3 regions of the Solibacillus isronensis genome follow, and region 2 is predicted to be linked to each of the others. Evidence: riboswitches for the same ligand, from Rfam matches in the RefSeq annotation. Region 2 holds a riboswitch; each other region holds the start of a gene.

Region 1 (10,651 bases), on a different contig from region 2:
TTTTGATCGTGCCTTCTGTCGCTAATACGACAACTTCATTGCGCTTTGTCTTTTTTATGGCCGCTCGTGCCCCTGCATTAATAACTCCTAAAACCGGAAATGGCATATGTTTTTGCAGACTTTCCAATGCAACGGCAGTCGCAGTATTACATGCAATGACAAGCATCTTCACATTCATCTTTTCGAGTGCTTTTGCCATCTCCCATGTAAAATTGCGGACTTCTTTCTTTGTGCGTGGCCCGTAAGGACATCGCGCCGTATCACCTATATAATATATTGTTTCATTCGGCAAAAGCTCCATAATCGCTTTTGCCACTGTTAATCCGCCAACTCCGGAATCGATAACACCAATTGGGGCATTCACTTGTACCGCCTCTATCCTATTTCATTAATAAATGTAGTTTTTGTAATGTTCTTGATAATTGTTCAAACTCTTCTGCGTTAAATTCCTGTGTAATATCCCGCAAATAATTTTGACGCTTAAAAATTACTTCCTGTATAATTCTTTCGCCTTCAGGTAAAAGATGAATCCGTACAACACGTCGATCATTTTCGTCACGTACACGCTGTACCAATTCATTTTTCTCCATCCGGTCCACTAAATCTGTCGTTGTCGAAAACGCTAAATACATTTTCGTCGACAAGTCACCGATCGTCATATCACCCGATTCATGCAACCATTGCAATGCAATAAATTGCGGAGGTGTAATCGTATAATTACTTAAAATTTCTCGACCTTTTTGTTTGATTAAGTGTGAAATATATCTTAGTTCTTTTTCCAGGATTGCTACAGATTCAGAGCTATGTGTGCTGTGATCTTTCATCTACTCCATTCACTCCTCGATGCGTTTCATAGTTCTATTTTGAAGTTTTTTTTATAAAATAGCAAGCATCGAATCAGTATATCGACAATTCCTGAAGTCTTAATAGCTCAAGAATTGCTTGCGTACGACTTGATACACCCAGCTTTTGAATCGTATTGGAAATATGATTACGAACGGTTTTTTCACTAATGCCTAGCTTAGTTGATATTTCCCGTGTTGAATAGTCCTTTATTAATAGCTCAAAAATCTCGCGTTCTCTTTTTGTTAACAGCGAACGATGCTGCGGACGATTCATTTTGCAACACCCTCCTATCCTCTTCTTTGTACATTATGTCGAAAATACAAAGCAGGTGAGGGCATTTAACTATTTCCCAAGCAATAATTTTTTTTGCTCTTCCAGTAACGGGACACCTTTCCCCGTGTCACTGCTCAATTGTACAAGCGTTCCGCGTCCTGTATAGCATGCTTCATCTTTTTCATTTTTCACCAAATAATGCAAATCCATGGAAGAAGTGCCGATCGACGCAGTTTTGACAAATACTGTCAATTCCTCATCAAAGAACACTTCTTTTAAATAATCACACTGAATATCTGCCACAACGAGCATATTTCCCGTATCCGATCCTGCTGTAAAATCAAATCCTAATGCTTTAAAATATTCGATACGTGCATACTCGAAATAGGCAAATACTTTTGTATTATTTACATGCCCATACATATCTGTTTCCGAAAATCGCACCTTTACCTTTGTCGAAAACGAAAATCCTGCCATCCATTCTGTTGCATCCTGAATATATGTAGCTCGCATAAAAATTCCCCCTTTGTTTGATTACATCATCATCCCCTGATAATGAATACTCATTCATTATAGCATAATTTGTAAGAAATCAAAAAGCGATCCTAAACAAAAAGACCCCCACCTAGGTGAGGGTCAATTATATTCATTCGATTAGTCAACCATGTGGTCAGAACCGAAGAAGTTTTTGAACATTTGAACTGTTGTTTCACGGTTAAGTGCAGCGATAGATGTTGTCAAAGGAATACCTTTTGGACAAGCAGCTACACAGTTTTGAGAGTTACCACAGTTTGCAAGACCACCGTCGCCCATGATTGCATTTAAACGCTCGTCTTTATTCATTGCACCAGTTGGGTGTGTGTTGAATAAACGTACTTGTGATAAAGCAAATGGACCGATGAATGATGCTGATTCAGAAACGTTTGGACATGCTTCCATACATACACCACAAGTCATACATTTTGATAATTCATAAGCCCATTGACGTTTGCGCTCCGGCATACGTGGACCTTCACCTAAATCATAAGTACCATCGATTGGTACCCATGCTTTAACTTTCTTAAGTGCGTTAAACATGCGCTCACGGTCTACTTGTAAGTCACGGATAACCGGGAAAGTTTTCATTGGCTCTAAACGAATTGGTTGAGTTAACTTGTCTACTAATGCTGAACAAGATTGTTGCGGACGTCCATTGATTACCATTGAACATGCACCACAAACTTCTTCCAGACAGTTCATATCCCATGCTACTGGAGTCGTTTTTTGACCATCAGCAGTAACAGGATTTTTTTGAATATGCATTAGAGCAGAGATAACGTTCATACCAGGACGGTAAGGAACTTCAAACTTCTCAACGCGTGTAGCACCATTCTCATTGTCTTGACGAACGATTTCTAACTTAACTGTTCTATCAGTATTTACTGTTTCCACTGTTTAGTTCCCCCTTCTACGCTGAGTAGTCGCGTTTACGTGGTGGAATTAACGAAACGTCTACTTCGGCATAAGTAATAATTGGTTCGCCCGTTGCCGGATCGAACTTCGCCATAGTTGTTTTTAAGAAGTTCTCATCATCACGTTCTGGGAATTCTGGCTTAAAGTGAGCGCCACGAGATTCGTCACGTAATAATGCACCCTTCGTCATAACTTTAGCTAAATATAACATGTTCTTTAACTGACGAGTGAAGTGGGCACCTTGATTCGACCATTTTTGCGTATCGTTAATGTTGATGTTTTCCCAACGCTCTTGAAGCTCAGTTAATTTCGCATAAGTTTCTTCTAATTTTGCGTTTACACGTACAACAGTCATGTTGTCAGTCATCCACTCACCAAGCTCTTTGTGTAGCAAGTAAGCGTTTTCCGTACCATCCATTTTCAGGATAGCTTCCCATTTCTCTGTTTCTTCCTGTACGCGACGCGTGTAGATTTCTTCAGGTAGATCTTCCGCATGCTTTTGAAGTCCTTTAATGTACTTAACAGCATTTGGACCTGCAACCATACCACCGTAAATCGCTGATAATAATGAGTTCGCACCTAAACGGTTTGCACCATGTTGTGAGTAGTCACATTCACCTGCAGCGAATAAACCAGGAATTTCAGTCATTTGGTCATAGTCAACCCATAATCCGCCCATTGAATAGTGTACCGCAGGGAAGATTTTCATCGGTAATTTACGTGGGTCATCACCTACGAATTTCTCGTAGATTTCGATAATACCACCTAATTTAATATCTAATTCATGAGGATCTTTATGGGATAAGTCTAAGTATACCATGTTTTCCCCGTTAATACCCAACTTTTGGTTTACGCACACGTCAAAGATTTCACGTGTTGCGATATCACGTGGTACTAAGTTACCGTAAGCAGGATATTTCTCTTCTAGGAAGTACCAAGGCTTACCGTCTTTATACGTCCATACACGTCCACCTTCACCACGAGCAGATTCAGACATTAGACGGTTTTTGTCGTCTCCAGGAATCGCTGTTGGGTGAATTTGAATCATTTCACCGTTTGAATATGTTGCACCTTGTTGGTAAACAATCGATGCTGCAGAACCAGTGTTGATTACTGAGTTTGTTGTTTTACCGAAGATAATCCCAGGACCACCTGTTGCCATAATTACAGCATCAGAACGGAATGAGCGAATTTCTTCTGAACGTAAATCTTGTGCTACGATACCGCGGCAAACGCCTTCGTCATCAAGCACCGCACCAAGGAATTCCCAATGCTCATACTTCGTAACTAAACCAGCTACTTCGTGTGCACGAACTTGCTCATCTAGTGCATATAATAATTGTTGACCCGTTGTCGCACCAGCGAATGCTGTACGGTGCATTAATGTACCACCGAAACGACGGAAGTCAAGTAAACCTTCTGGCGTACGGTTGAACATTACTCCCATACGGTCCATTAAGTGGATGATACCAGGAGCGGCATCAGCCATTGCTTTAACTGGTGGTTGGTTCGCTAAGAAGTCTCCACCATATACTGTATCGTCAAAGTGGATCCATGGAGAATCCCCTTCACCTTTTGTATTAACTGCTCCGTTAATTCCGCCTTGTGCACATACAGAGTGTGAACGTTTAACTGGAACTAACGAGAATAAATCAACTTCAGTACCAACTTCAGCTGCTTTAATCGTAGCCATTAAGCCAGCAAGACCGCCACCAACGACGATAACTTTACTTTTTGCCATGATTATTTCTCACTCCTCATTAATTGCTAAAAACTCTTACTCATATTCCATTCCTTCTAGGATCTTAACTATGTAGTAGTGATCAAGTTAAGGGATTAGACGAATGCTAAGATAGCTGCAACACCAACGATTGCTAATACTACGAAAATTAACAACGTAACATAAGTTGCGATTCGTTGAGATTTGTTAGATTGCGTAATACCCCAGCTTACTAAGAACGACCATAAACCGTTCGCTAAGTGGAATGCTGCTGAAACGATACCTAAGATGTAGAATACTAACATTAATGGATTGTCAACGATTTCAACCATCATATTAAATTCAACTTCAGCACCTAATGCTTTTTGGATACGTGTTTGGAAAATATGCCACGCAATGAAGACTACAAGGAAAATACCTGTGAAACGTTGCAATGCAAACATCCAGTTACGGAATGTGCTGAAACGTCCAGTATTGTATGTTGCAGTGAAAGCAATATACACTCCATAGAATCCGTGGAACATTAATGGAATATAGATAATGATCCATTCCATCGCTAACAATAACGAGTGTGGAAGTAATTCCATAACACCTGTTGCGTTATTGTAAGTTTCTTCACCGCCAACTGCAGTGAAGTTCAGAAATAAGTGGAACACCAAGAACAACCCGACAGGAACTACACCTAATAACGAGTGTAAGCGGCGCCATAAAAATTCACGATCTTTCGACAAAACTGTTACCCCCCTTAGTACTTGAAATACACATGCGCAACGCCTCAAAATTGTAAAAGTTGGGATGTTGACTGCGCATTTCATCATGGTACAATATTATGACATGTCCATTGTACTCTCAACAGATACTAGCGTCAAGGCAACGCAGGATATTTTATAATCATTTTAAAGACGGTTTTACGCTGTTTTAAGAACCGTTTTTTCTGCTTATAACTCATTTCTTCATGAAAGAATGAAAATTATAAGAAAATTTATGAAAGAGGTTTTTTATATGGAAGGGTACAAAATGAAAACGATTCCAACTTTTGGCTACGAAATCATTCGTGACCATCTTCTTCCTTCTATTCTAGGTAAGCATGAAGAAGATGTTTTATATTGGGCAGGTAAAGAAATTGCAAGAAAGTTCCCATTATTTTCAATGGATGAACTCCCTTCCTTTTTTATGGAAGCTGGCTGGGGTCAGTTAGTTCTGGAAAAAGAAACGAAGGACGAACTTCATTACATACTTTTGACAACAGAGGAAGTGCCACTCAATATTGTACAACGTTGCTTCCGTCTTGAAGCTGGCTTTTTAGCAGAGCAGAAACAAAAGCAGCTAGGCTATTTGACGGAATGCTATGAAGAAAAAGATAATGACAAACATGTCGTAAAATTTACGTTAAAATGGGATTTAAAAGAGAAAATTTAGCCTTCAACTTATAATAAACAACTATTGCTGAAGCAGCAAATTTACTCAATAAAAAGCTGGAAATAAGCTACTACAGCTCATTTCCAGCTATTACTTTAAGAAGCGGTTACTTCTTTCATCGCCAAATTGAATTCCTCATGCAGCACATTCGCAGCACGAACCATTTCTTCCTGTGGTACAACGACAGAAACTTTAATTTCCGAAGTGCTGACCATTTTTACAGGAATATGTTCGCGACCTAAGCGTGCAAACATGCGAGCCGCAACCCCCGGATTGGATGCCATCGCAGAACCGATAATAGATACTTTCGCTAAACCTACTTCAAAATCTGCAAAACTAAACCCAAGTGACAATTTACTAGTTTCCAGTACCCGTAAAGCTTCCGCAAACTCATCTTTGGAAATTGTAAAGGAAATGGTCGGCTTCACGCCATCAATGACTGCTTGAACAATAATATCCACATTGATATCATTTTCTGCTAAAACACTAAACACTTCTGCCAATGACGCGGTTTCATAAGAATCATAGCCGATCGTCAAACGAATAATATCCGATTCGTAAGCTACCCCGCGTACAAGTAAGTTTTTCTCCATGTCTACATCCCCTTTAATAAAAGTGCCTTCCACGTCCTGTACGAAAGAGCGTACAATGAGCGATATATTGTATTTTTTGGCAAGTTCAACCGCACGTGGGTGCAAAATTTTAGCCCCTAAATTTGCAAATTCCAACATCTCATCATAAGAAACTTCCGGTAGTTTCCTAGATCCTTTTACAATTTCTGGGTCTGCCGTGAAAATCCCTTCAACTGATGAAAAAATCTCGACACGCTCTGCTTCGAGGGCAACCGCAAGTGCAACTGCTGAAGTTTCAGAACCCCCTTTGCCGAATGTTGAAATATTGTCTGTCCCCGTAACTCCTTGAAAACCTGCTACTACGACGATTTCACCTAATGCCAAATGTTCCTGAATTCGTTTACTATCCACATGATCGATTCGTGCGTTGCCATGTTTTTGATTAGTATGAATACCTGTTTGCCATCCAGCAAGTGACACAGCTTTACCTCCATGCTCCTGAATTGCCATTGCAAGCATTGCACTAGTTATTTGTGTTGCTGAAGAGGCCAGTGCATCCATTTCCCGTTTCGACGGCTCATCGGTAATTTCAGCAGCATATTGTCTCAATTCTCGTCGTATAGCGGGTATTGAAGAAACGACAACGACTAAGTTTATGCCACGTCCTTGCTCTTTTATCACTTTTTTGGCTACCTGTACGATTTTTTCCGGTGTAGTCAATGCCGGACCGCCAAACTTTACTACAACTGTCTCCATTCTTTTCCCTCCTTAAATTGTAAACAAAAAGACGACTTCCCATGTTCATGGAAAGCCGCCGTCAATACAAATAATAATTATAAGTTTTTCAGGATAGCCCTCCAGAACATAAAGCTCTGACAGTTTTACATCTCTTAAATGCAAAACCAGCAAACTGCGCGAACAATACGCACTTCACTTCGGCAGGGTCCCCTTTCGATTGCTGTCAATGGAATTGTTCTTCCTCGAGCAATTTACTGTTGAATACTGCGCCTCTATCTTAGTAAATATTGAATTGTCTTATATATTAGCACACCATTATTCTTTATTCAATGGTGCTTCATGAAAATGCCGATATATGATATCCGCCAGCTTTGCCGGCACACCGGACTCCTGCAGCTGCAATTCGCTTGCCTCGCGGATTTTTTTTACTGATCCAAAATACTTCATGAGTTGCTGTTTCCGCTTCGGACCTACACCTTCAATCCCATCAAGAACTGAAGTGATGGCATTCGTCTGATGTTGCTGACGTAAAAATGTAATCGCAAATCGGTGTACCTCATCTTGAATGCGCTGCAATAAATAGAAACCGTCACTTGTACGCTTTAATGGGACAACTTCCGGAGGCGTACCAAATAATAGCTGGGACGTATTGTGCTTTTCGTCTTTAGCCAATCCTGCTATCGGAATGACTAACCCAAGCTCGTCTTCAATGACTTCACGTGCGACTTCCATTTGTCCTTTTCCTCCGTCGATAAGAATCAGATCAGGCAATGGCAGATTTTCCCGCAGTACACGTGTGTAACGACGTCGAATAACTTCCTGCATCGCACCATAGTCATCATGTTTGGCCGCTTCCCTTGTTTTATATTTCCGGTATTCCTTTTTCGCAGGCTTCCCGTCTATAAAAACAACCATCGCCGAAACCGGATCCGCACCGTGCATATGACTGTTATCAAAAGCCTCTATTCTTAGCGGCAATGGAATTTGCATCGCTTCAGCAAGTGCTTCACAAGCGCCGACTGTCCGCTCTTCTTGACGTTCAATCAATTGGAACTTCTCATGAATGGCGATTTCCGCGTTTTTCATTGCTAGATCAACAAGCTCTTTTTTGGAACCGCGCTTCGGTGTCAGCACCTTCACATCCAGCAGTTTTTGTAAAATTGTTTCGTCAATCGACTTTGGCACAAAAATTTCCTTTGGCAATAAATGATGCGGCTGTTCGTAAAAACGGCCGACGAATGTTAAAAATTCCTCTTCCGGCTCATTATAAATCGGGAAAATCGAGACATCCCGCTCAATGAGTTTGCCTTGACGCACGAAAAACACCTGGACACACATCCAGCCTTTTTCTACTGCATAGCCAAATACATCCCGGTTGCTCAAATCATCCGTGACGATTTTTTGCTTTTCCATAATTTGATCGATATGAGCAATCAAATCCCGGAATTCCTTTGCCCGCTCAAACTCCAGATTTTCGGCAGCATCCATCATTTTTTGCTGAAGGTCTTGTTGTATTTCTTCAACGCCCCCGTTTAAAAACTTCGAAATCTCATCAATCATTTCGTCATACACTTGTTTTTCAATATCTTTTACACACGGTGCCAAACATTGACCTAAGTGATAGTACAGACACACCTGGTTAGGCAGATGTGTACATTTACGAAGCGGATACAATCGGTCCAGTAATTTCCGCGTTTCGTTTGCCGCATAGGCATTCGGATACGGACCGAAATATTTTGCTTTATCCTTCTTCACTTTTCTTGTCGTAATAATACGTGGGTATCGTTCATTCGTTATTTTTATATAAGGATACGTTTTATCATCCGTTAGTTTCACATTATATTTCGGATCATGAAGCTTAATTAGATTCAGCTCCAGTATAAGAGCTTCCAAATCACTTGAAGTCACAATATACTCGAAGTCTTCAATCTCACTAACTAGTCTCGCAGTTTTACCGTCATGACTTCCCGTAAAGTAAGAACGCACTCGATTTTTCAATACTTTAGCCTTACCAACGTAAATAATCGTGCCTTGACGGTCTTTCATAATATAGCAACCTGATTCATTCGGTAGTATTTCTAGTTTTGCTTTAATGATTGCATTCATATTCTCACCTGTCTAATATGTCCTTTCCTATAGTTTAACTGATTAAGGTATAAGAAAAAAGCCGTACACCTTGTATGGCATACGGCTTTCAACATATCAATTATTCCTTGGTCATATGAGTGGCCAGAGGTTTAATTATTTGTTGTCGTTAATGAAATCAATTAACGCTTCTTTTGGCATGAAGCCAGCAGTTTTTGCTTTTACTTCACCATCTACGAATAATAGTAATGAAGGAATTGACATGATTTGGTATTCTGCAGCAGTAACTTGGTTGTTATCAACATCCACTTTCACGATTTTAACATCGTTACCGATTTCTGTATCTAATTCTTCAAGAACTGGAGCGATCATTTTACATGGTCCGCACCAAGTAGCCCAAAAGTCTACTAAAACTGTGCCGTTTGAAATTTCTTGTGGGAAAGTTTGATCTGTCGCGTGTACAATTGCCATATTAAATAGCCTCCTTAAATAACATATGGTTGTAGTATAGCATGTTTTCCCAATTAAACAGTAGTAAAATGCTTGGGAATATAAATACACCTCAAATTTAGCGGTTGTATCTGATGCCGTATAGATACTTATTAGCATTTTTTGAGGTTATAAGAATACTTATACCCTTTATTTAAACATTTTAAAGCTTTATACGAAATCCATCACCATTCGCACCATCCATACCACAGCACTTTGGAAATTAAAAAGGGCTCCCTTCAAAAGAAGGAAGCCCTTAATCGCTTTTTATGCATTTACTTTAAGTGCTTTAAACTCTTCGATTAACATTGGCACTACTTCGAATAAGTCTCCAACAATACCGTAGTCTGCTACTTTAAAGATATTTGCTTCCGGATCTTTGTTGATCGCAACGATCACTTTTGAGTTCGACATACCAGCTAAATGCTGAATCGCACCAGAAATTCCTGCTGCGATATATAGGTCAGGTGTTACAACTTTACCAGTTTGGCCGATTTGTAATGAGTAATCGCAATATTCAGCGTCACAAGCACCACGAGATGCGCCAACTGCTCCACCTAGTAAATTAGCAAGCTCTTTTAATGGCTCAAAACCTTCTTCAGATTTAACACCACGACCACCTGCAACTACTACTTTCGCTTCTGAAAGGTCTACACCTTCAGTAGATTTGCGCACAACTTCTTTGATGATTGTACGTAAATTTGTAATATCAACTGATACTGATGATACTTCACCAGTACGAGAATCGTCTTTTACTAATGGTGGAATATTGTTTGGACGGATTGTCGCAAAAATAATACCATCTTTGATTTTTACTTTTTCAAATGCTTTACCAGAATAGATTGGGCGGACGAATACTGTATCATCGCCAGCACCCTGAATTTCCGTAACATCTGAAATTAAACCGGATTGTAAACGTGAAGCAATTTTTGGTGATAAGTCTTTACCTAATGAAGTATGACCGAAAACGATTGCTTCTGGATTTTCTTGTTCTATTACTGCTAAAATTGCTTGGCTGTATCCGTCAGATGTATAGTTTTTCAAGTGCGGATGTTCT
Region 2 (10,651 bases):
GTTTTCCAGCCAGTTTTCAAACTGTAACGAGCCTTTAAATTCCCGGGGTGCCCCTTTAATTTCACTTAAATAAAGGTCGTGGAAAAGCTCTCTATTCACTAATGACTCTGCAAAAGTCTGCTCGCTTCTGTCTTCCACTTTAAATAACGGTACCGCATGCGAACTTACTAGGAAAATACGTGATTTGTACGGGTTTCCCTTTGTAAGAAACGGTCGATATAACACATCTTTTCTATCTTCCCCTTTTAACCACGGATACACTTTTTTATAGAAACCTTTTGAAATAGGCATGTTTTCACTTCCTTATTCTTCAGTGTTACATAATTTATTTCCAGCATAATAAAATACGGGAATTTTGTTTATTTTATAATAACATTCTTGTATTCATCGTACTCGAAAAATGTTTAATCCTCAATAGCTCTCATTTAATCCTCACTTGAGAATAAATAATCCTCACTTCCCCCTATATATTCCTCACTTGAAAACAAATAATCCTCAATATAAAAAAACGCAATGAAAGCGTACAAGCTCACATTGCGTTTCAGAAATTATTTATTTGTTAAATCGCAGTCCTTTAAAGGAACGATTTTCGTTTTGTGTTTAAATTTGTAGCCAAACCATAAAGCGGCAAACAGTGGTAAGCCGATATATGAAACGACAACACCGTACCAGTCAATTGTTCCGCCCATGAAGGCCATATAGTTTTGACCTAGCACGACAATCATACATAGGGCAAACGCGAATAGCGGACCGAATGGGAAGAATCTGGATACATACGGTAAATCGCTCAATGAATGTCCTTGTGCGACATAGGCACGACGGAATCGGTAATGAGAGATTGCAATGCCTAGCCAAGCGATGAAGCCGGACATACCAGAAGCATTTAATAACCAAATGTATACTACACCGTCTCCGAAAAACGATGCAAGGAATGCTAATGAACCGACTGCCAATGTTGCTAACAGTGCATACATCGGAATACCGCGCGATGTTACTTTCATGAATAGTTTCGGTGCTTTTCCGTCCACCGCTAACTGATAAAGCATACGACTTGCTGCATACAACCCTGAGTTCCCTGCAGATAACATCGCCGTTAAAATGATTGCGTTCATAACAGATGCCGCAAATGCCACACCTAAGTTTTCAAATACTAATGTAAATGGACTTGTCGCAATATCTTCTGATAAAAGACGTGAATCCGTATACGGAATCAGTAAACCAATCGCACCGATTGCGAAAATGTAAAACAGTAAAATACGCCAGAATACTGAACGTACAGCTTTTGGAATATTTTTGGCCGGGTCATCTGTTTCCCCTGCCGTTACACCAAGCATTTCTGTACCTTGGAATGAGAAACCGGCAGCAAGGAAAATACCGAACAATGCAAGGAAACCGCCATTAAATGGGGCGTCGTCTTTAACGAAGTTTGTGAAGCCGACCGGATCGTTCCCGCCTAAAATTCCGAAAATCATTAAGAAGCTGACAATGATGAAGACAATTACTGTCGCGACCTTAATCATCGCAAACCAGTATTCCGCTTCACCAAACGCTTTTACAGAAGCTAAGTTAAATGATAAAACAACTACGATAAATAAAATTGTCCATAAAATTGAAGAACTGTCCGGGAACCAGTATTTCATAATTAACGAAACAGCTGCAATTTCTGCTGCAATTGTAATTGCCCAGTTGTACCAATAGTTCCAGCCAAGCGCAAAGCCTAATGCTGGATCCACAAATTTTGTTGCATACGTACTAAACGAACCGGATGTTGGCATATAGGCAGCCATTTCCCCTAATGAGGTCATTAAGAAATACACCATAACGCCGATCAGTGCATATGCGAGCAATGCCCCGCCAGGACCTGCCTGTGCAATCGCACCACCTGATGCTAAGAATAAACCTGTTCCGATTGTTCCGCCAAGCGAAATCATCGTTACATGGCGACTTTTCAAACTCTTTTTCAACCCGTTATTACCGAGCTGATCTATTTTAATCTCACTCATGAATATAAAACTCCCTTTTTGTTTTGCTTGTGAAATGTAAAAGAAAAACCACCACAAGTTTTTGTGATGGTTATATTTACACCTCATCAAACTTGAAAGATAGCTCAACACATGCTCACACATGTGACAGTTCTGTTCCTTATCGAAAACAGCCCCAGCATTATTTTCAAGAAGAAAAATAACACTTCGGCAACCATTCCTTTCATAAAGCTTCACCGATTCTTCCTAATCTCAGCTATACTAGTCTTAATGATTGCGACCTCTACCTCATACATCTACATGAGGTAATGTTTTATTTAATTGATTAAAAGTCTAACATAACATTTTTTTGATAGCAATGGCTTCATCTTTATTCTGTTTTTTAAGAGTATTCACACTACTCAAATATATATTACTAGTCAAAAGGAGAATTAATATGGACACCGAACAATTAAATCAAAATAGCAAAAAAATACTATCCAACCGAACACTCATCTATTTTATGGTTGCCGTATTTTTATTTGCGACAACATTACGTACACCGATTACATTAATCGGTCCAATTATTTCATTTATTCGTGACGACCTTGGGATTTCGAACTTTCTTGCAGGCTTCTTAACGACTATCCCTTTAATTGCCTTTGCGATCGTTTCACCATTTGCACCGCGTATTGCCCGTAAGTTTGGGATGGAATGGACATTATTTTATTCCGTCATCTTGCTATGTGTAGGGATTTTAATGCGTTCCCTTGGGCTAACGTCTTTACTCGTTTTAGGAACAATATTAATCGGCGTCGCAATTGCATTTGGTAATGTCCTTATCCCTAGTTTTTTTAAATGGAAATTCCCATTACATATTGGCTTATTAACAGGGATTTATTCCGTATCGATGAACATTTCTTCCGGACTTGCTGCGGGCTTCAGTTATCCTATTGCTGCAAGCGCAGGCTGGCAAATTGCAGCAGGTATTACGATTATTTTAGGTATTCTTACATTGCTGATTTGGCTGCCGATTTTGCGCCAGGAAAAAGTGGAATTACATATGCCCTCTTCGCAAACAAAGAAAACGCATATGTGGAAATCACCGCTTGCCTGGGCAGTCGCTGGAGCAATGGGCTTTCAATCGTTTATATTTTACTGTTCGTCTGCGTGGATACCGGAGATTTTCATTAGCCAAGGCCTGGATGCTGCGGCTGCCGGGTGGATGGTATCCGTAATGCAGTTTGCGCAAATTCCGATGACATTTATTATTCCGATTATTGCCGGTAAAATCGCTTCACAACGTCCAATCGTTGTTTTCTTTACGATATGTTACTTAGTCGGTTTTACTGGTGTGTTGATGGAATGGACTAGCCTTGCCGTCGTATGGATGATTTTACTAGGCTTTGCGGGCGGGGCTTCGTTTGGTTTAGTGCTGATGCTGTTTTCATTGCGTACGAAGACAGCCTATGATGCAGCTGAACTTTCCGGGTTCGCACAGTCAATCGGTTATTTCGTTGCCGCAATCGGACCGGTTCTGTTTGGTTATGTTCATGATTTAACTGACAGCTGGTCAATTCCGATTGTACTGTTTATTCTAATTTCTGTTCTGCTATTTTTCGCTTCCTTTATGAGCGCAAACAACCGTACGATATAACCAAACGTATGTACCCTTTTATGATATAATAGCGTTAGTAAATAAAAGGAGTACAGGACTATTGCGTAAAAAGAGAAGACGAAATAAAAAACGCCTCCCGGTCATCCCGCTATTTTTCATCGCATCAGCTGGTGCAGCTGGCTTTTATGTAACGCGGACAGCTGAAGGCATCGGTATTGGAATTGTCGCTTATTTCGTACTATATATCGCGTTTAAAATTTGGCTAAGATCGCTGAAGACGAGGAAGTTACGAAAGTCCGGCATTCGCGAAGTCGATAAAATGACCGGTGAAGATTTCGAGAGATTTTTAGGCGAGTTATTTAAACGCCGCGGATTTAAAGTGAGCTATACCGCAACGAGCGGTGACTACGGTGCCGACCTTATTTTAAAGGACGGAAAAGATATTATTGCGGTCCAGGCAAAACGCTATTCCGGTACGGTCGGTGTAAAAGCGGTTCAGGAAATTATCGGTGCAGTGAAGATGTATGAGGCAACTGAAGCATGGGTTGTTACAAACAGTCATTTTACCCGCCAAGCCGAAAAACTTGCCGACATCAATGACGTTTACTTAATCGATCGTGATGAATTGATTAAGATTATGTTAAATAAAAGGTAAAGAAATAGGTGTGCAGAGGCTTTCGCTTCCTGCACCCCTATTTTTAATATGGCTGTTGCTGGTATAGGTAGTTTGGTTTTTTTATCGTGTTGGCAATCGGCTCATGATACAAATCAGTAGTTGCAGGAGATAATGGCGGTACAAGCCATACCCAGTTTCCCGTTACATCACGGTTGCTTGCATGTTCCTGCTTTTGAAAAAGCTGAAACTGCTGGGCAGCGGTATGATGATCGACAATACTTACACCCGCTTTTTTATATGAATGAAGAACACCAACATTCAGTTCAACAAGTGCACGGTCCTTCCAAAGCGACGCATTCACCGAAGCGTCCAGTCTCATTGCTTCCGCCACTTTCGGGAGGAAATTATAGCGGTACGTATCCGCTAAATTGCGCGCCCCGATCTCCGTTCCCATATACCACCCATTAAACGGCGCTGCCTGAAAATCGGTGCCGGCAATATTAAAACGCATACTCGAAATAATCGGGACTGAATACCATTTCATATTTAAAGGCGAAAAATCATAATCCGGATGGGTAATCGCAACTTCCAGTACATGCTCTTTTGGCATTTCAAAAAACTTTGGCTCCCGGTCGTCCACTTGAATGACAAGCGGTAAAACATCGTAGTTTTTACGTGCGCCTTGCCAGCCGAGACCTTCACATATTTTCGTAAACTCGAGTGAATCGGAATCTCCAATAATTCCATCATCTGTTTCATACCCAGCATAGCGGATTAGCTGATGATTCCAGATGCGTACACGGTTCGGTTCAAACAGTGTAATGGCCGGTCTGATTTTCCCATTGTTGGTCGCAAAATCAATGTGTTTTATTAGCGCATCATAAATTTCAACTTCATTTAATAAATGGCGCTCATCAAACACGTTTAAGCTATTCCAAAACAGGCGTCCGATGCATTTATTGCTGTTGCGCCATGCAACCCGCGCCCCGTACGAAAGCTCATCTGTTGTTAAGGTAAAGTCCGGATGTTGTGCCTCTTCCAACCGTTCTTTCAGCCACTCTTCTGTCTGGTTTGTTTCTTTTTTATATAAAGTAAGGAAATCTATTCGTTCATGCAATACTGCAGTCGTTGTTGCCATCTATTTCATCTCCTTCTAGCCTATATTTTGGCCTCTTAGAAAGGGAAACTCAATGAATCAACAACCGATTAAAACATGTATATTTCATACATGACTAAATTTGTTCATAAAGTGGTTTTTTGTTACCTCTTCCATTTATCACTCGCTTTGAAATTATAAACTGGTATCACGTGTTTCTGGATTGTCACCGTTTCTCCAATTTGCTCGACAATTTCCTGCATCGGCTTATAGGCCATTGGTGCTTCGTCGAGCGTTTCCTCAGTTACCGAAGTTGTCCAAATTCCTTGCATCGTCTGTTTAAAATCATCCATCGACAAGTTTTTCATTGCGGCTGTCCGCGAGTAGATGCGGCCAGCTCCATGTGGGGCGGATTCATTCCAGTCAGAATTCCCTTTTCCGATACAAATAAGAGAACCGTCCCGCATATTCATCGGGATAACGAGCTTTTCATTCTTTGCAGCCCGTACTGCCCCTTTACGCAAAACCATGGCATCCGTATCAATATAATTGTGTACAGAATCAAACTGTTCCGCGAATTCCCACTTCATATGCTCGGCGATTGTATTGGCAATATGCACTCGGTTTTCATGTGCAAAACGCTGTGCCAGTTTCATATCGGCAATATAATCCCGGAACAGATCGCCTTCTAAATAAGCCAAATCCTTTGGTACAACCGGATTTTCGTTCCTATATGCTTTTATCATTTTTTGGATGTCTTTGCTGTTTCCGGCTTCCTTCAGTGCTGCAATTCTTTCAGTTAAATCTTCACGCTGCAATGACTCGAATGCCCGCTTTTGATGCCAGTTTGCAACCTTTGCCCCGACATAGCGCGAGCCCGTATGGATCAATAAATAATGAACTCCCGTCTCGTCTTTTGCCAGCTCAATAAAATGATTGCCGCCACCCAATGTACCTAGCGAGCGTCCTGTATACTCATTTTGCAATCCGCGTGCGATAAAGTTTTCGTTTGCAAAAAGTTCACTATCCTTTATATTTAGCGCATTTTCATGGATTTCGTTGCCACTCGGTACGAAACGTCTGATCGTTGTATCGAGTTCATTAAAATCAATTTTGCCTTTACCGATTTCCGAAACGAGCACCCCACACCCTACATCAACACCGACCAGATTCGGTACAACACGGTCATTCAACTGAATTGTTGTGCCAATTACACAGCCTTTTCCGGCATGATAGTCGGGCATAATCCGTACTTTTGTCCCTTCCATAAACGACTGATTGACGAGTTCATCAATTTGCTGAATCGCCGTTTCCTGTGGTGTGTTCGTATAAATTTTAGCGTTTGTATATTTTCCGTTAATTTCAATCAATGCTGCTCACGCCTTTCTTTTTTAAACTGAGTACACCGAATATAAGAATTGCGACACCAATATAACTACCAAGCAGTAATATTGGAGATCCTTGGTTAACAAACCCGAATGTCATTTCAGATTGAAGCACAACCGTATCCGGTGCGAATTGCGGTTTGTAGAAAAATGTTTGAACTAAACCGATTAACAGTTGTGCGGTGAAATATAGAATATGTAAAAGCAGTGCTCCGATGATTGCAAACAGGAATTTACGTTTCATGCAAGACCTCCCTTTGTGAAAGTAATTGTTTCTATTTACGAATGGGGGCAAGGAATAGTTTCATAATTTTTCCTGTCGGGCAGTTGGCTTTTTTTAAAGCATATTGATTTTCTAATATCGATTCCAAATTTTCGAATATAGAGCCGAAAGTTTCAAATATCTTCTATGAGTTTTCTAATTTACTCCTATAACTTCTAATAGAAAATGACCGGTTTATTAGCAACTCGAGTGCAGATATTAGAAAATCTCTAGAACTTATTAGAAAACCAAATCTCTTTAACAAAAAATGAGCCATTCGAAAAGCGGTTAAACTTTTCAAACAGCCCATTCCCCTCACTATTTCAAATGAACAAATCTCGATACCATCATCGTTAAAAATGCGTACACTCCGGCTTTTACCGTCTGTAATTCACGTGTATCACGATGCGGGTCGACACAGACGAAATCCATGCCTTTTACAATTTCGTATTTCCCTACTTCATACAGCAAATCGAACAGCTCTTCTGTCCGCATGCCTCCTGGTGTAGAAGCAGGAACTCCCGGTGCGTATGCAATATCAAGTACGTCCATATCTACTGTCACATAAACAAGATCTACTTTCTTGGAAAGCTCCTTCATGACATTCGCAATTACAGCCTCCGCGCCACGGCGACGGAAATCCTTTAATGTAATGCGGTTTACACCATAATGATTCGCAGTACGTATTAGACTCGGGGCATTATAAAAACCGTGCAGCCCGATGTTATACACATCTTCACCCTTCACTACACCAGCATCAAGCAGCTGGCGGATTGGTGTACCGTTTGTCGGGCCATCCGATTCCGTTGTCCGTAAATCCAGATGGGTATCGAACTGTAAAATACCGATTCGTTGCCCAGAAGAATTGGCAAATGCTCTCACAACCGGCGCAGTAATCGAATGATCCCCGCCAATTTGTACATAGAAACTCTCAGGACAATCTTTCAATACATCCGTCATCGCCTGTTCAATATTGTCATGACATTGCAAAATATTCGTTCCGTGCATTTTCACATCACCGACATCAGCAACCCGAAATTCCCGCACATCTACATCTTCATCAATTGAATACGTAGTAAACAGATTCCAGCTTTTTCGGAAAAAATCCGGATATTCCGAAGCTGCTGAAGCACTAATTGACGAACGTGACAGTGGTACTCCTGTAATGACCACATCAAAGGAATCTGAAAGCTCCCCATAACTTGGCACAATCCAGTCTTTTACCTTCAAATCTTCAGATTCCACCCGATTCCAAGAAGTTGCCGGACTTACTAGGAACTTGCTCACAGTAAGCTGCCACCTTTCACAACGACGTTTCCTGCTTTAATTACAGTATCGGTATGATTCATCCCGTAGAAATATTGAAGCTGCTTATAATTCGGAACGTCTAGAATCAGTACATCTGCCTGTTTTCCTTTTTCGAGCGTACCGACTTGATCTGCACGTTTTATCGCATGGGCAGCATTGATCGTTGTTGCACAAAGTACTTCTTCCATCGTCATTCCCATGTTCATGCACGCCAAGTTTTGAATGAACGGCAAGCTGATCGTTGGCGACGAACCCGGATTAAAGTCCGTTGAAATGGCTACAGGTACGCCACTATCGACCATTAGGCGGCCTCTTGCATATGGTGCACGTAAAAAGAATGCAGTTCCCGGCAAGAGCACAGCAATCGTACCGGCCTTCGCCATTGCAGCAATCCCTTCATCTGAAGCAACGAGTAAATGCTCTGCGGAAATAGCCCCGACTTCTGCAGCAAGTTCTGCACCTTCATATGGCTCGATTTCATCTGCATGAATTTTCGGTGTCAGCCCGTATGCTTTCCCCGCTTCCAAAATCAAACGGGATTGCGCTGGTGTGAACACTCCTTTTTCACAAAAGACATCATTGAACTCCGCAAGCTCCAGCTCAGCCACTTTAGGAATCATCTGCTCTATGATAATTTTTACGAATTCATCTTCATTGCCCTTAAATTCTTTCGGAACAGCATGTGCACCCATAAAAGTCGAGACAATATCGACAACATGCTCTTCCTGCAGTTTCTTCACAACATAAAGCTGTTTGATTTCGTTTTCAAGATCAAGGCCATAGCCTGATTTTGCTTCAACCGTCGTAACGCCGTGACGCAAAAACTCGTTTAAGTGCTGAACGGTTTTGCTGTATAAATCATCAAAACTCGCTTCACGTGTTTTTGTCGTCGTATAGTGAATCCCGCCACCAGCATTCATAATATCCATGTAGGACCTTCCGGCAAGGCGCATATTCAGCTCATGTTCACGCGTTCCCCCATGCACTAAATGTGTATGGCAGTCCACAAGGCCCGGCATGACAATCTTCCCTCGTGCATCAATTACCTCGGCATCGCTTACTAGATGCGGATATTCCTGTTTTATTTCATCAAGAGGCGCAATCATTGCAATGCGGTCTCCTTCAATTAATACGCTTACCTCTTTTTTCAGGCCGAGCTCGCTCATCTGCTCACGACGGCGAGGTAATTTAACATCACTTTCCATTGTTAATACTTCATTTGCATTATTTATTAAAATAGCCAAAGTTCATCATCCTTTTAGCATCGGCATATTGATACCTTTTTCTTTTGCTGTGCGAACTGCAATGTCATAGCCTGCATCTGCATGGCGTACAACCCCCATACCCGGGTCTGAAATAAGCACGCGATTGATCTTTTCTGCTGCGAGCTTTGTGCCGTCAGCAACAAGTACTTGGCCGGCATGTTGGGAATACCCCATTCCTACACCGCCACCATGATGAATGCTCACCCAGCTCGCACCGCCTGCTGTATTGACGAGCGCATTCAATAACGGCCAGTCTGATACAGCATCTGATCCGTCCTGCATCCCTTCTGTTTCACGGTTTGGTGAAGCGACTGATCCGGAGTCCAAATGGTCACGGCCGAATACAATCGGCGCTTTCAGTTCACCATTTGCGACCATCTCGTTCACGCGCAGTGCAAAGCGGTGGCGGTCACCATACCCCAGCCAGCAAATACGGGCAGGTAAGCCTTGCCATTTCACCATTTTCTGTGCCATATCAATCCAGTTTACTAATGCTGTGTCTTCAGCAAACATTTCTTTTGCCAAAGCGTCCGTTTTGTAAATATCCTCAGGGTCTCCTGACAGTGCTGCCCAGCGGAATGGTCCTTTTCCTTCACAGAATAGCGGGCGGATATAGGCAGGTACAAAACCAGGGAAATCAAAAGCATTTTCCACACCCATTTCCTTTGCATAGGCACGGATATTGTTTCCGTAGTCAAATGTTTCCGCACCTGCCTGCTGGAATTCAAGCATTGTTCGTACATGCTCAGCCATCGTTTCCTTTGCACGGCGCTCATATGTTTTCACATCTGTTTTGCGCAATTGAAGCGCTTCCTCCAACGTCATCCCGTTTGGAATATAGCCGTTAATCGGGTCGTGGGCAGATGTCTGGTCTGTAACGAAATCCGGAATCATGCCGCGATTCAACAGCTCACGGTTAATGTCCGCACAGTTTCCTACTAAACCAATAGACGCAGGTTCTTTAGCAGCCGTTAACTTATTTACAAGCCCTATCGCCTCATCTACTGTTTCAACAAGATAATCACAGTAGCCTTCATTTATTTTGCGTTCGATTCGTGCACGGTCCACTTCAACAACTAAAATGACCGCTCCCGCCATTTTACCGGCTAATGGCTGGGCACCACTCATGCCGCCCATACC
Region 3 (10,651 bases), on a different contig from region 2:
AATTTATCCATTCCCTGCACAACAAGTGAAAGATATTATCGCTCGTTTCCCGAATGTTAAAGAAATCGTTTGGGTACAGGAAGAACCGAAAAACCAAGGTTCATGGACATATGTTCTTGAAACATTATATGATATAGCAGAAGGCAAAAAAGTGCGCTATGTAGGACGTCCTGCAATGAGCTCAACTTCTGAAGGCGATGGCGATTCACATAAAGCAGCACAAGCTAAATTAGTGAACGAAGCACTTGAAAAGTAATAAATGATTTGTTTAAAAAGAGCTGCTTCTATTTAAAATAGAAGTGGCTTGCTATACAATGAATGTGTAGCGTAATTAAAGGAGGATATGAACGTGGCTGAAATTAAAGTCCCTGAATTAGCAGAATCAATTACTGAAGGTACAATTGCCCAGTGGGTGAAAAAAGTTGGAGATCGCGTAGAAAAAGGCGAATTCATCGTTGAGTTAGAAACTGATAAAGTTAATGCTGAAATCATCTCTGAAGAAGCAGGCGTTTTAAAACAAATTTTAGCTGAAGAAGGCGATACTGTATTAGTAGGACAAGTAATCGCAGTAGTTGAAGCAGGCGAAGGCGCAGCACCTGCACCAGCTGCTAAAGAAGAAACACCAGCAGCAGCTCCGGCTCCAGCAAAAGAAGAAGCTCCTAAAGCAGCAGCACCTGCACCAGTTGCAGTTGAAGAAACTTCAGGTGAGCGTGTAATCGCTTCACCGGCAGCTCGTAAATTAGCTCGTGAAAAAGGTATCGACTTAGCAGCAATCTCACCTGTTGACCCACAAGGTCGCGTACGTGTACAAGACGTTGCAGCACACGGTACAGCACCAGCAGCTCCTGCAGCATCAGCTGCCCAAGCTCCAGCAGCAGGTAATGGTCCAATGATCTTCACACCAGCAGCTGATACAGACCGTGTAACAGTTGAAAAAATGAGCCGCCGTCGTCAAACAATTGCAAAACGTTTATTAGAAGTAAAACAATCAACTGCAATGTTAACTACTTTCAATGAAATTGATATGACGAACATTATGGCATTACGTAAGCGTAAACAAGATGAGTTCGTGAAAGCTAACGATATTAAATTAGGCTTCATGTCATTCTTCACAAAAGCTGTAGTAGCAGCATTAAAGAAATATCCATATGTAAATGCACAAATTAACGGTGATGAAATTCACTTAAACAACTTCTTCGATATCGGTATTGCTGTATCAACAGAAGAAGGTTTAGTAGTACCGGTTGTTCGTGATGCAAACGCTAAAAACTTCGCTGAAATCGAGAAAAACATTGCGGAATTAGCTGGTAAAGCACGCGACAAAAAATTAGGCTTAAACGACATGGCTGGCGGATCATTCACAATCACTAACGGTGGTGTGTTCGGTTCATTAATGTCAACACCAATCATGAATGGTACTCAAGCTGGTATTTTAGGTATGCACTCAATCGTAAACCGTCCAGTAGCTGTTAATGGGGAAGTTCAAATTCGTCCAATGATGTATGTAGCATTATCTTACGACCACCGTATCATCGATGGTAAAGATTCTGTTGGCTTCTTAAAAACAGTAAAAGAAATGATCGAAAACCCAGAAGATTTATTATTAAATTCTTAATAGTATTTTCTATGCTAATGCGCGATATTCTGTATATTGCGCATTAGCTTTTTTGTTAAGGAAACTATAGAATATTGCATTGTAGATAACGTAAAAATATAGTTTTATCCACGTCTAGGCTAAAGCGCCAACTCCTCGCACCATTAGGTCCCTCCGTGCAAAAGTGGTGGAGCGTTTACTTTTGCGCCGGGCCCTCCAATGTATGTCAGAGTTGAACGGGCGCTTTAGCGCATTTATTCTTACAGTGAAATTTCAGAAAAATGAGTGTTGACGGAAATGTCGCAATAATGTAATATAAACATATCAATTTCATATTAAAACCTCACACTCTCGTGAGGTAGAGGCGCGATACTTAACAGTTTTATATGGAGCCATGAGCTGGCTGTGAGATATAAGAGAAGGAAATATCGCCGAAGTGTTGTAAATGCTCAATTATACAATGCTGGGTCTGCAGTGAATAATTGCAGAACTGTCTCAATCATCTATATCCCTGATGGTTGAGTTGTGCTATCTCAAAATGGGAACTGTAGAGGATTCGGGCTAATTATAATTTAAACGACCTAAAGTTCTTCTTTTAGGTCGTTTTTTGTATATTTGGCGCCCGAAATTTAACAAATAAGGAGAGATTTTCTATGAAAAAGAGACTATTAATTTTATTGACTGCCATGACAATGCTATTGCTAGCAGCTTGTGGTACAAGCGATGAAGGTACTACAAGCGGTTCAGATTCAGACAAAAAAGTTATTAAAATCGGTATGGAAGCAGCGTATGCGCCTTTTAACTGGTCACAAAAAGATGATGCCAATGGCGGAGTTCAAATTGCAGGTTCAAAGGAATACGCAGCAGGCTATGATGTGGAAATTGCAAAAAAAATTGCAGAAGGTCTGGACATGGAATTACAAATTGTTAAAACAGACTGGGATGGCTTGATTCCATCATTACAATCAGGTGCCATTGATCTAGTAATTGCTGGTATGTCACCAATGCCTGAACGTAAGGAAGTAATTGATTTCACGGAGAACTATTATACAAGTGACTATGTCATTGTTGTAAAAGAAGACGGCCCATATGCAAATGCAACTTCATTATCTGACTTTGCAGATGCAAAAATTACAGGTCAGCAAGCGACAACACATTATGATGTAATCGATCAAATCGAAGGTGTTCAAAAACAAGTAGCGGCAACTGATTTTGGTGCAATGCGCGTGCAATTACAGTCAGGCGCAATCGATGGATACGTTTCAGAACGTCCAGAAGGTATCTCAGCTGAAATGGCTCTGAACAATATTAAATACATCGTACCTGAACCAAACTTCGAAGCAGACGAAGCCTCAACAGCTGTAGCAGTAGGTTTGAAAAAGGGTTCAGATTTACGTGAACAAATTAACAAAGTTTTAGCTGAAATTTCGGATGAAGAGCGTCAACAATTAATGGAAGACGCAATTGCAAATCAACCAGCAGCACAATAATCGTGTAGCATTAACAGTTTTAATGAGGTTGTCTTGCCGGCAAACGGAAGACAACCTTTTTCTATTAAAATTATGATTTCATACATAAATAGTAGAAACAAAGAAAGAAATGGAGGACAAGGCGATGGCATTTTTAGAATCATCATGGAACTTGTTTACGAACAACTGGGATTTATTTGTACGTGGAGCTTGGACTGCACTTCTGTTGGCAATTATCGGGACAATTTGTGGAACACTGATCGGATTTTTCATTGGAATTATGCACACAATTCCACAACGCAAAAAAAATATTAAATCAGCTATTCTGAAAGTCTTTAACTTTATTTTAACGGCTTATGTGGAAATTTTCAGGGGCACGCCAATGATGGTACAGGCGATGGTCGTATTTTATGGTCTTGTCTACTTAGGGATCGATATTGACCGCTTTCTAGCAGCTTCTATCGTTATTAGTTTAAACACAGGAGCCTACATGGCCGAGTATGTGCGTGGTGGTATCGTATCAATTGATAAAGGCCAATTCGAGGCTGCACAAGCGATTGGAATGAATCACCTGCAAACGATGATTCATATTGTTCTGCCGCAAGTAGCACGCAATATTTTACCTGCAACGGGGAATCAGTTCGTTATGAATATTAAAGATTCATCTGTATTAAGTGTTATTTCGGTAGTGGAACTGTTCTTTACTGCTAATTCGATTGCGGGCAGTAACTATAAATATATTGAAGCGTTCTTTATCGCGACGGTATTATACTTTATTATGACATTTACTGTAACTCGTTTCTTACTATTATTCGAGAAAAAGATGGACGGACCTTCCTCGTATAAAGTGGAGCTCATTACAGGCAACAAGCTAGATAAGGATGGTGAATAAAATGACAGTTGTAATTGATATTAACCATTTAAATAAAAAATTCGGTGATCATGAAGTATTGAAAGATGTTAATTTCCAAGTAAACAAAGGGGAAGTAGTAACATTGATCGGCTCTTCAGGTTCCGGAAAATCAACACTTTTACGCTGTATTAATTTACTGGAAACACCAACAGCAGGGGAAATAATCTATAATGGTGAAAATATTTTAAATGACGGACATCAAATTGAAAAGTACCGTACGCATTTAGGTATGGTATTCCAGCAGTTCAATTTATTCAATAATTTGGATGTACTAAATAACTGTATTGTTGGCCAAATCAAAGTGCTAAAGCGTTCAAAAGATGAAGCAGAACGGAATGCAATAAAATATTTGGAACTTGTCGGGATGAGCGCCTATAAAAATGCGAAACCGAAACATTTATCCGGTGGACAGAAACAACGTGTCGCAATTGCACGTGCATTAGCGATGGATCCGGATGTAATGCTGTTCGATGAACCGACATCAGCACTTGACCCTGAAATGGTAGGGGAAGTGTTAAAAGTAATGCGCCATCTGGCAGATCAAGGAAATACGATGCTGATCGTTACACATGAAATGGAGTTTGCCAAGGAAGTATCGGACCGGATTGTATTCATGGATAAAGGGGTTATCGTTGAGGAAGGCCCTCCGGAACAATTGCTTGTAAACCCAAAACACGACCGAACAAAAGAGTTCTTGAAACGAACATTACGGTAATAGCAAAAAGCTCGCAGTTAACTGCGAGCTTATTTTCGTGAGTTCCATTCGCTTATTAAAATAAATACAATTGCAAAAGCAATTACAATTGCGAAAAACCACATTGGAATACTACCAAATGCCATACATTCCACCTCTGCTTGTGAGTTTAACATGGAATAGTTGTTCTATCAAATATCGGAAACAGCGATAAATTAAAACTATTTTTATGTGGTTGGTTTCCTTGTATTTATATTAGAAGCAAGAAAAGTTGATTTTTACTACAACGCGCTTTCCACTGGCAGGAAAATCATATAAAATAGGAGAGTATCGATATTAGTTAAAAGTGAGGGAATAACATGCTACATTTAAATTGGAAAGATGCACCGACAATTCGCACGGTAAAATGTGTACATACAGATGCATCGAAATATTTAGTATCAAACGTATTAACAGTAGGCAAAGAATATGAAGTAAAAAACGAAACTGAAGAGTTCATCTTTGTAATCGACAACACAGGTGAAGTTGGCGGTTTCTACAAAGAATACTTCGCTTAAAAATAAAAGGTGTGCGAAAAGTCTTATGGCTTTTCACACACCTTTTTTATTTCTGTTCCAGTATCGTATGCTCGATTTCATGGCGCCTTTCGTCTGTCTGTACGTGCACGCGTAATGTATCCTCAATATCATGCAGCAATTGCATCTGGGTTTGTTTAAATCGGTCAATATCACTATGGGATAATGCTGGTCGATTTGCAGCTTTTTTGGACACTTCCAACATCTTGCCGTTTTTACGCATCAATTGTTCCGATGCATCCATAAGACGTTCCTGAGATCGTATCGCACGACGCTGATTGTTCATGTTTAATAACATGGCTATTTGAGACTGCCATAATGGGATGGTCGTCATAATCGAACTTTGAATTTTTTCGATTAACATTTGATTTGTTTGCTGAATCATTCGGATTTGCGGTGCATATTGAATTGCCACTTCACGCGAAAGTTCCAAATCATACATACGGCGGTCAATCCACTCGATTTGCATTTCAATATCTTTCAGTTCATGCTGTTTAAACGGATTTTGTCCATCTACAATTTCTTTTTGCAGTGCAGGTAGGACAACATCCCGCATATGCTGTTTTTTAATTTCCAGTGTTGCAATATAAACATTGATTTCCTGAAAATAATCTTCATTGATCGCATAGAGTTTATTTAAAAACTGGTAATCGTTTAATAGTGCATTTTGATTATATTCCAGTTGGATGCTTAAGCGATCAATGCGTTTACTTAACTTATTGTAGTGGGTCATAATTTCTTGAATGGACTGTGTGGAACGGCTGAAAAGTTTAGCAAAAAAACCTTTATCCTGTTCAATCAATGCATCCGGGTCAATCATCTCCAAATGCTGCATTAAATCGGATAATACTTCACCGACTTTCCGAACATCTTTGCGTTGAATATACTGCAGCATCTGGGTCGTGAATTTTTTCAGTGCTTCTTGTGCGGGTAAACCAAATGCCAAAACCGTTTCGTAATTTTTTGGCTCTAAATTTTGGGCTAATTGCAGTGCCCGCTGTTTCATATCATTTGATAATGATGCGAAAAGCGGTGAGGCTGCATTGTTTGCAACATTCACCGCAAATTGTTCTTTACTTACTTGCAAGTCAACGTTTTCACTCGCTGTAAAGGCATCAAAAGGATTGTTTGTCATATTCATTTGTTACTCACCGCCGATTTTTAATCGATCTTTACGCTTTTCATTCGACAATTTTGCAAAGTCGAGTTCGATTTTCAAGTTTTCGATATCCGAAGATAAAGCACTTTTCAAATCAGATTCCATCGTAATTTGCAGCTCTTTTAAAGTTCTGCGCGTATCTTCCAACGCTAAATGTACTTCCGTACCAGGTACTTGCTCTTTTGTCAGCAACGTATATTTATCAGAAAGCTGTACGGCTGACGGCAAGTGTGCATAGAAGAAATCTTCCACTGCATAAAACTTGTGCGGATTTGTCTGCACTATATTAATAATGCGCTTTGCCAGTTTTGACATTTCATTTATTTGCTTAAAAGAACGTACCGAACGCACTCTGACATATTGCTGGTTTAATGCCTGAATATGTGAACGGGCCTGTTTTAATTGTGCTTCGATTAAATTGTATTCCGATTTGGAAAGCCCGATTTTTTTACTTTGTGCCGTTTTTTGAATAGCGTAAGTTACTTTATTACTGATGAAATATGCTGCTGCTCCAAGAGGTAATGCCAGCATCGTTGTTATGCCGGTAAAATTAACAAACGTAAGAGTGACCGCTGTTGATAAAACTAATACATTAATTAGATGTCGTGTTAGAAAATTTATAGGACCAAGCATTGTCATACCTCCTTTACTCGATACTATTGATACGTATGAAACGTAAAAAAGTTTCAATACTACTTCCTTTATTGCAGAAAAATCAGTGGAATTAGTTATTTAAAGTCACACAGTTCTAAAGAAGATGAAATGGCGGCTTTTTATTAATCGTAACAAGTTTTGGCGCTATTAAAAAGTAAAAAGATTTGGAAAGCTAAACAATTATTATGATTTCCATTGTTCCCCTAATTATAATGAGCATTATTAGACATCGTGGACAAAAGTGTATAAGATATAGAGAAAGAAAGGATAATGTATATGTATAAAATTATTTATATGAAGGCAGATTATGAGCCTTGGTGGCAATTTGACGGTTGGGAAGAGTATATCGTATCAACAGAGCAGTATGATACAGAGCATCAATTCCAAATGGCATTGAATCATTTGCTTGCTCAGTTTCGAAACAAATATGAGTTTGAAGCACATAAAAATGAACGATTTTATGCATTTTGGTCAGAGGATGAATGTGAATTTTGTGAAGCCTGTGATGATGATGCCCAAATTTATCATGGCATTATTGTATTAACACCAGAAGCGATTACACAATAACAACATTTAATTGAAAATTTGCTTAATTTGCCAAATGGTAATTGACAGACATAATTATGATATATATACTATATTTAACAATTGAAAGATTGACCGAATACAATGGCTTCACATATTACAAAAAGTAATCGAGTTAGTGGATCGGTACTCTTGTAATATGTGTTTTTTTATTTGGTTTTTTAATTGTTAACTTTTATTTTGGAGGTATTTATTGATGAAACAAGGTACAGTAAAATGGTTTAACTCAGAAAAAGGTTTTGGCTTCATCGAAGTAGAAGGGGAAAACGATGTATTCGTACACTTTTCTGCAATTCAAGGTGAAGGTTTCAAAACATTAGAAGAAGGACAACAAGTGGAATTCGAAGTTGTAGATGGCAACCGCGGACCACAAGCATCGAATGTAATCAAACTATAATAGTACAAATTTCGAAGCTGCGTATCAATTTACGCAGCTTTTTCTATTTATATATTACATATTTTTTACATATATTGTTATAATTTATGGAATACATAGGGAAGGTTGAGATACCAATACGAAACGTACATAATGCAATTTCTAACAATAACAGGCCGTTAAAATGGGGAGTAATTATTATACTAATATTGGCCGGTTTGTTCGGATTATTATACTTGCAAAAACAAAGTAAGCAGTCAAACGAACAAGTGAATGCACTGGCAGATAGTGAAATCAAATTCAGACCGATAAGCGGAACGTATTTAAAAATACACCAATACGAGCTTTTTTACCGAGACAATCCCATGCGTTCAAAAGAAGCGGTAAAATCTTCTGCATTAAGTGAAGCGATATCTAAATATGCGCTTATCAATTATTTACAGCAGCAAAATATTACTCTAAGTGATGAAAAGCGCCAATTACAACTGAAAATATTAGATGAGCAGATTACGTATGATATGCAAAACCCAATATTAAAAGTGTATTTTGAAAAGATGTTCCAAGAGCTTGAAATTAGCAAACAGGACTATATCGAGGAATATTTACTTGTAAACAAAGAACATGATATTTTATACAGGAACATGCAAGATACTGGTAAAGGCTTGGTTTTGGATGAGTCGGGCACCTCAAGCTATCCAGCTGGTGACCAGGATGAACTGTACGCAAATAAGATGGGAATATCATTCGATTACCTTGAATATTTAGCAGAAAGCGAATTCGTCCATATCGAGCCTTCGGTTACTGATTTGGATTTGCCTTTTACAGTTGATTCTTATCTTTTCGAGTTCGCTAAAAATCGAGATGGGGAAATTATTCTAACCTCAAGTGATTTTAATATGATGGGTTTAACAGATGAACAGAATTCCTTAATTCACGAAGTTAGAGAAAAATATAACCTTCAGGAATTGGCGCGGTATAATTTCAAATTGTATGAAAATGCCTTACAGCAAGAAGCGGCATCGGGAAATGAAAATGCGCCGGTTGCGGACGAGTTACTGGAATTATTTAAAGTAGTGGAGCGGAGTATAGACATGGTTCTTGGCGAAGTGGTAAATTATCAGTTCAGCGAAATCCCTTCATACGACGTCAGTAAATTGCGGAAGCATCAAAACATTACTTTACAGCTGTTTGAGCATGAATATTATTACCGTGCAGAAAACATCCCTAATAAATCCTATGCTTACCGAATTGCCAATGAAGAAGTAGGGGCGATGTATGGTTTATTTAATTATTTGAAGCAGGATTTCGAAAATGAATTAGATGAAGCAGCACGTATCAATGCGCGGGTACAGCTTGAAAAATCTCTGGCAGAGCAGTTGGAGAATCCTTATTTTAAAAAGTATATGGATAATTTATTGAAGACATTTGATATTCCATTATCTACTTATATAGATGATTACTTATTAGTGATGGAGGAATATAAACTCTTGTTGCAGCTAATGAAAGAGCAAAATTTAGGTCTTGATCATAATGGTCGGTACAATAAAGGCTGGATCGAAGCGCGCTACAGAATGGCTGCAGACTTCACGTGGGAAGATAAATTTGAGAAAATGTGGTCGATGGATGATGAGGAAATTGTGGAGCCACTTGAGCCGCAGCCTAATTTATCATTTTCCTTACCGGAATATGCGCAATTAGGTATAAATAAAAAAGGCGAATATGTTTTTACTTATAGTTTCACACTTCCGATCTATTTATCTGATGAACAGCAAATATTATTTGATCTGCTTGTCAAAACGTTTGATTTACCGGTACTTTCCCGTTATTCGATTACACAATATATAGACAAACTGGATCAATTAAAGGCGGATGAAACAAAGAAAAACCAATTGCATGACATACTCGATATTTATAAAAATACGATTACCGAATAAATAAAAAGAAGGAGTGCAGAACAACTGCCTCCTTCTTTTTCGTTCATTAGCTTAAGCCTTGTGCATCTTTCCACTCTAGATACTCATCATATGTTAATGGTTTATCTAAAATAGAACCGTCTTCACGGATTTCGATTACGCGGTTTGCGATTGTTTGAATGAATTGGTGGTCATGTGATGTAAAGATCATCGCACCTTTGAAGCGGATTAAGCCTTCATTCAATGCTTGAATTGATTCAAGGTCTAAGTGGTTTGTTGGCTCATCTAATAACAATACGTTCGAGTTTGAAAGCATCATTTTTGAAAGCATACAGCGAACTTTCTCTCCACCTGAAAGTACAGCAGGAGATTTCTTCACTTCTTCACCTGAGAATAGCATACGGCCTAAGAAACCACGTAAGAACGATTCAGTTTCATCTTCCGGAGAATAAGGGCGTAACCATTCAACTAATGACTTTTCGTTACCGCCAAAGTATTGGTCATGATCCATTTCGAAGTAGCTTTGAGATGTTGTGACACCCCATTTATACGTACCGGCATCTGCTTGTTTACGACCCATTAAAATATCCATAAATGCAGATTTTGCATTTGGTGAACCTAAAAGGATAATTTTATCTTCTTTGTTCATTGAGAAGCGGATGTCTTTGAATAATGTTTCGCCATCTTGTGAAGCTGTTAAGCCATCAACTGTTAATACG

What was found. Region 2 has a riboswitch for lysine ahead of M3166_RS14080 (amino acid permease). Riboswitches for the same ligand answer to the same signal wherever they lie in the genome.
Region 1: it holds a riboswitch for lysine, as region 2 does, so the genes downstream of both, M3166_RS00850 (aspartate kinase) here and M3166_RS14080 (amino acid permease) in region 2, are expected to answer to the same signal.
Region 3: it holds a riboswitch for lysine, as region 2 does, so the genes downstream of both, M3166_RS04865 (transporter substrate-binding domain-containing protein) here and M3166_RS14080 (amino acid permease) in region 2, are expected to answer to the same signal.

The regions. Positions count from the first base shown of each region.
Region 1 covers NZ_JAMBOC010000001.1:181,908-192,558, reverse strand. The annotation lists gene racE (glutamate racemase) at 1-364, opposite strand, end outside; gene M3166_RS00885 (MarR family winged helix-turn-helix transcriptional regulator) at 381-824, opposite strand; gene M3166_RS00880 (helix-turn-helix domain-containing protein) at 898-1,119, opposite strand; gene M3166_RS00875 (acyl-CoA thioesterase) at 1,189-1,632, opposite strand; gene sdhB (succinate dehydrogenase iron-sulfur subunit) at 1,774-2,550, opposite strand; gene sdhA (succinate dehydrogenase flavoprotein subunit) at 2,567-4,312, opposite strand; gene M3166_RS00860 (succinate dehydrogenase cytochrome b558 subunit) at 4,408-5,022, opposite strand; gene M3166_RS00855 (YslB family protein) at 5,294-5,710, shown strand; gene M3166_RS00850 (aspartate kinase) at 5,806-7,038, opposite strand; lysine riboswitch at 7,125-7,303, opposite strand; gene uvrC (excinuclease ABC subunit UvrC) at 7,336-9,126, opposite strand; gene trxA (thioredoxin) at 9,262-9,576, opposite strand; gene M3166_RS00835 (electron transfer flavoprotein subunit alpha/FixB family protein) at 9,862-10,651, opposite strand, start outside.
Region 2 covers NZ_JAMBOC010000003.1:50,157-60,807, reverse strand. The annotation lists gene M3166_RS14085 (RNA 2'-phosphotransferase) at 1-291, opposite strand, end outside; gene M3166_RS14080 (amino acid permease) at 549-2,003, opposite strand; lysine riboswitch at 2,096-2,276, opposite strand; gene M3166_RS14075 (CynX/NimT family MFS transporter) at 2,419-3,618, shown strand; gene M3166_RS14070 (restriction endonuclease) at 3,680-4,234, shown strand; gene M3166_RS14065 (nitric oxide synthase oxygenase) at 4,278-5,333, opposite strand; gene M3166_RS14060 (RtcB family protein) at 5,456-6,661, opposite strand; gene M3166_RS14055 (hypothetical protein) at 6,654-6,920, opposite strand; gene M3166_RS14050 (agmatinase family protein) at 7,257-8,225, opposite strand; gene hutI (imidazolonepropionase) at 8,222-9,451, opposite strand; gene hutU (urocanate hydratase) at 9,497-10,651, opposite strand, start outside.
Region 3 covers NZ_JAMBOC010000001.1:947,462-958,112, forward strand. The annotation lists gene M3166_RS04855 (2-oxoglutarate dehydrogenase E1 component) at 1-256, shown strand, start outside; gene odhB (2-oxoglutarate dehydrogenase complex dihydrolipoyllysine-residue succinyltransferase) at 350-1,615, shown strand; lysine riboswitch at 1,946-2,133, shown strand; gene M3166_RS04865 (transporter substrate-binding domain-containing protein) at 2,248-3,084, shown strand; gene M3166_RS04870 (amino acid ABC transporter permease) at 3,209-3,955, shown strand; gene M3166_RS04875 (amino acid ABC transporter ATP-binding protein) at 3,957-4,691, shown strand; gene M3166_RS04880 (DUF6501 family protein) at 5,030-5,227, shown strand; gene M3166_RS04885 (toxic anion resistance protein) at 5,274-6,386, opposite strand; gene M3166_RS04890 (5-bromo-4-chloroindolyl phosphate hydrolysis family protein) at 6,390-7,037, opposite strand; gene M3166_RS04895 (DUF1033 family protein) at 7,335-7,625, shown strand; gene M3166_RS04900 (cold-shock protein) at 7,840-8,040, shown strand; gene M3166_RS04905 (hypothetical protein) at 8,256-9,953, shown strand; gene M3166_RS04910 (ABC-F family ATP-binding cassette domain-containing protein) at 10,000-10,651, opposite strand, start outside.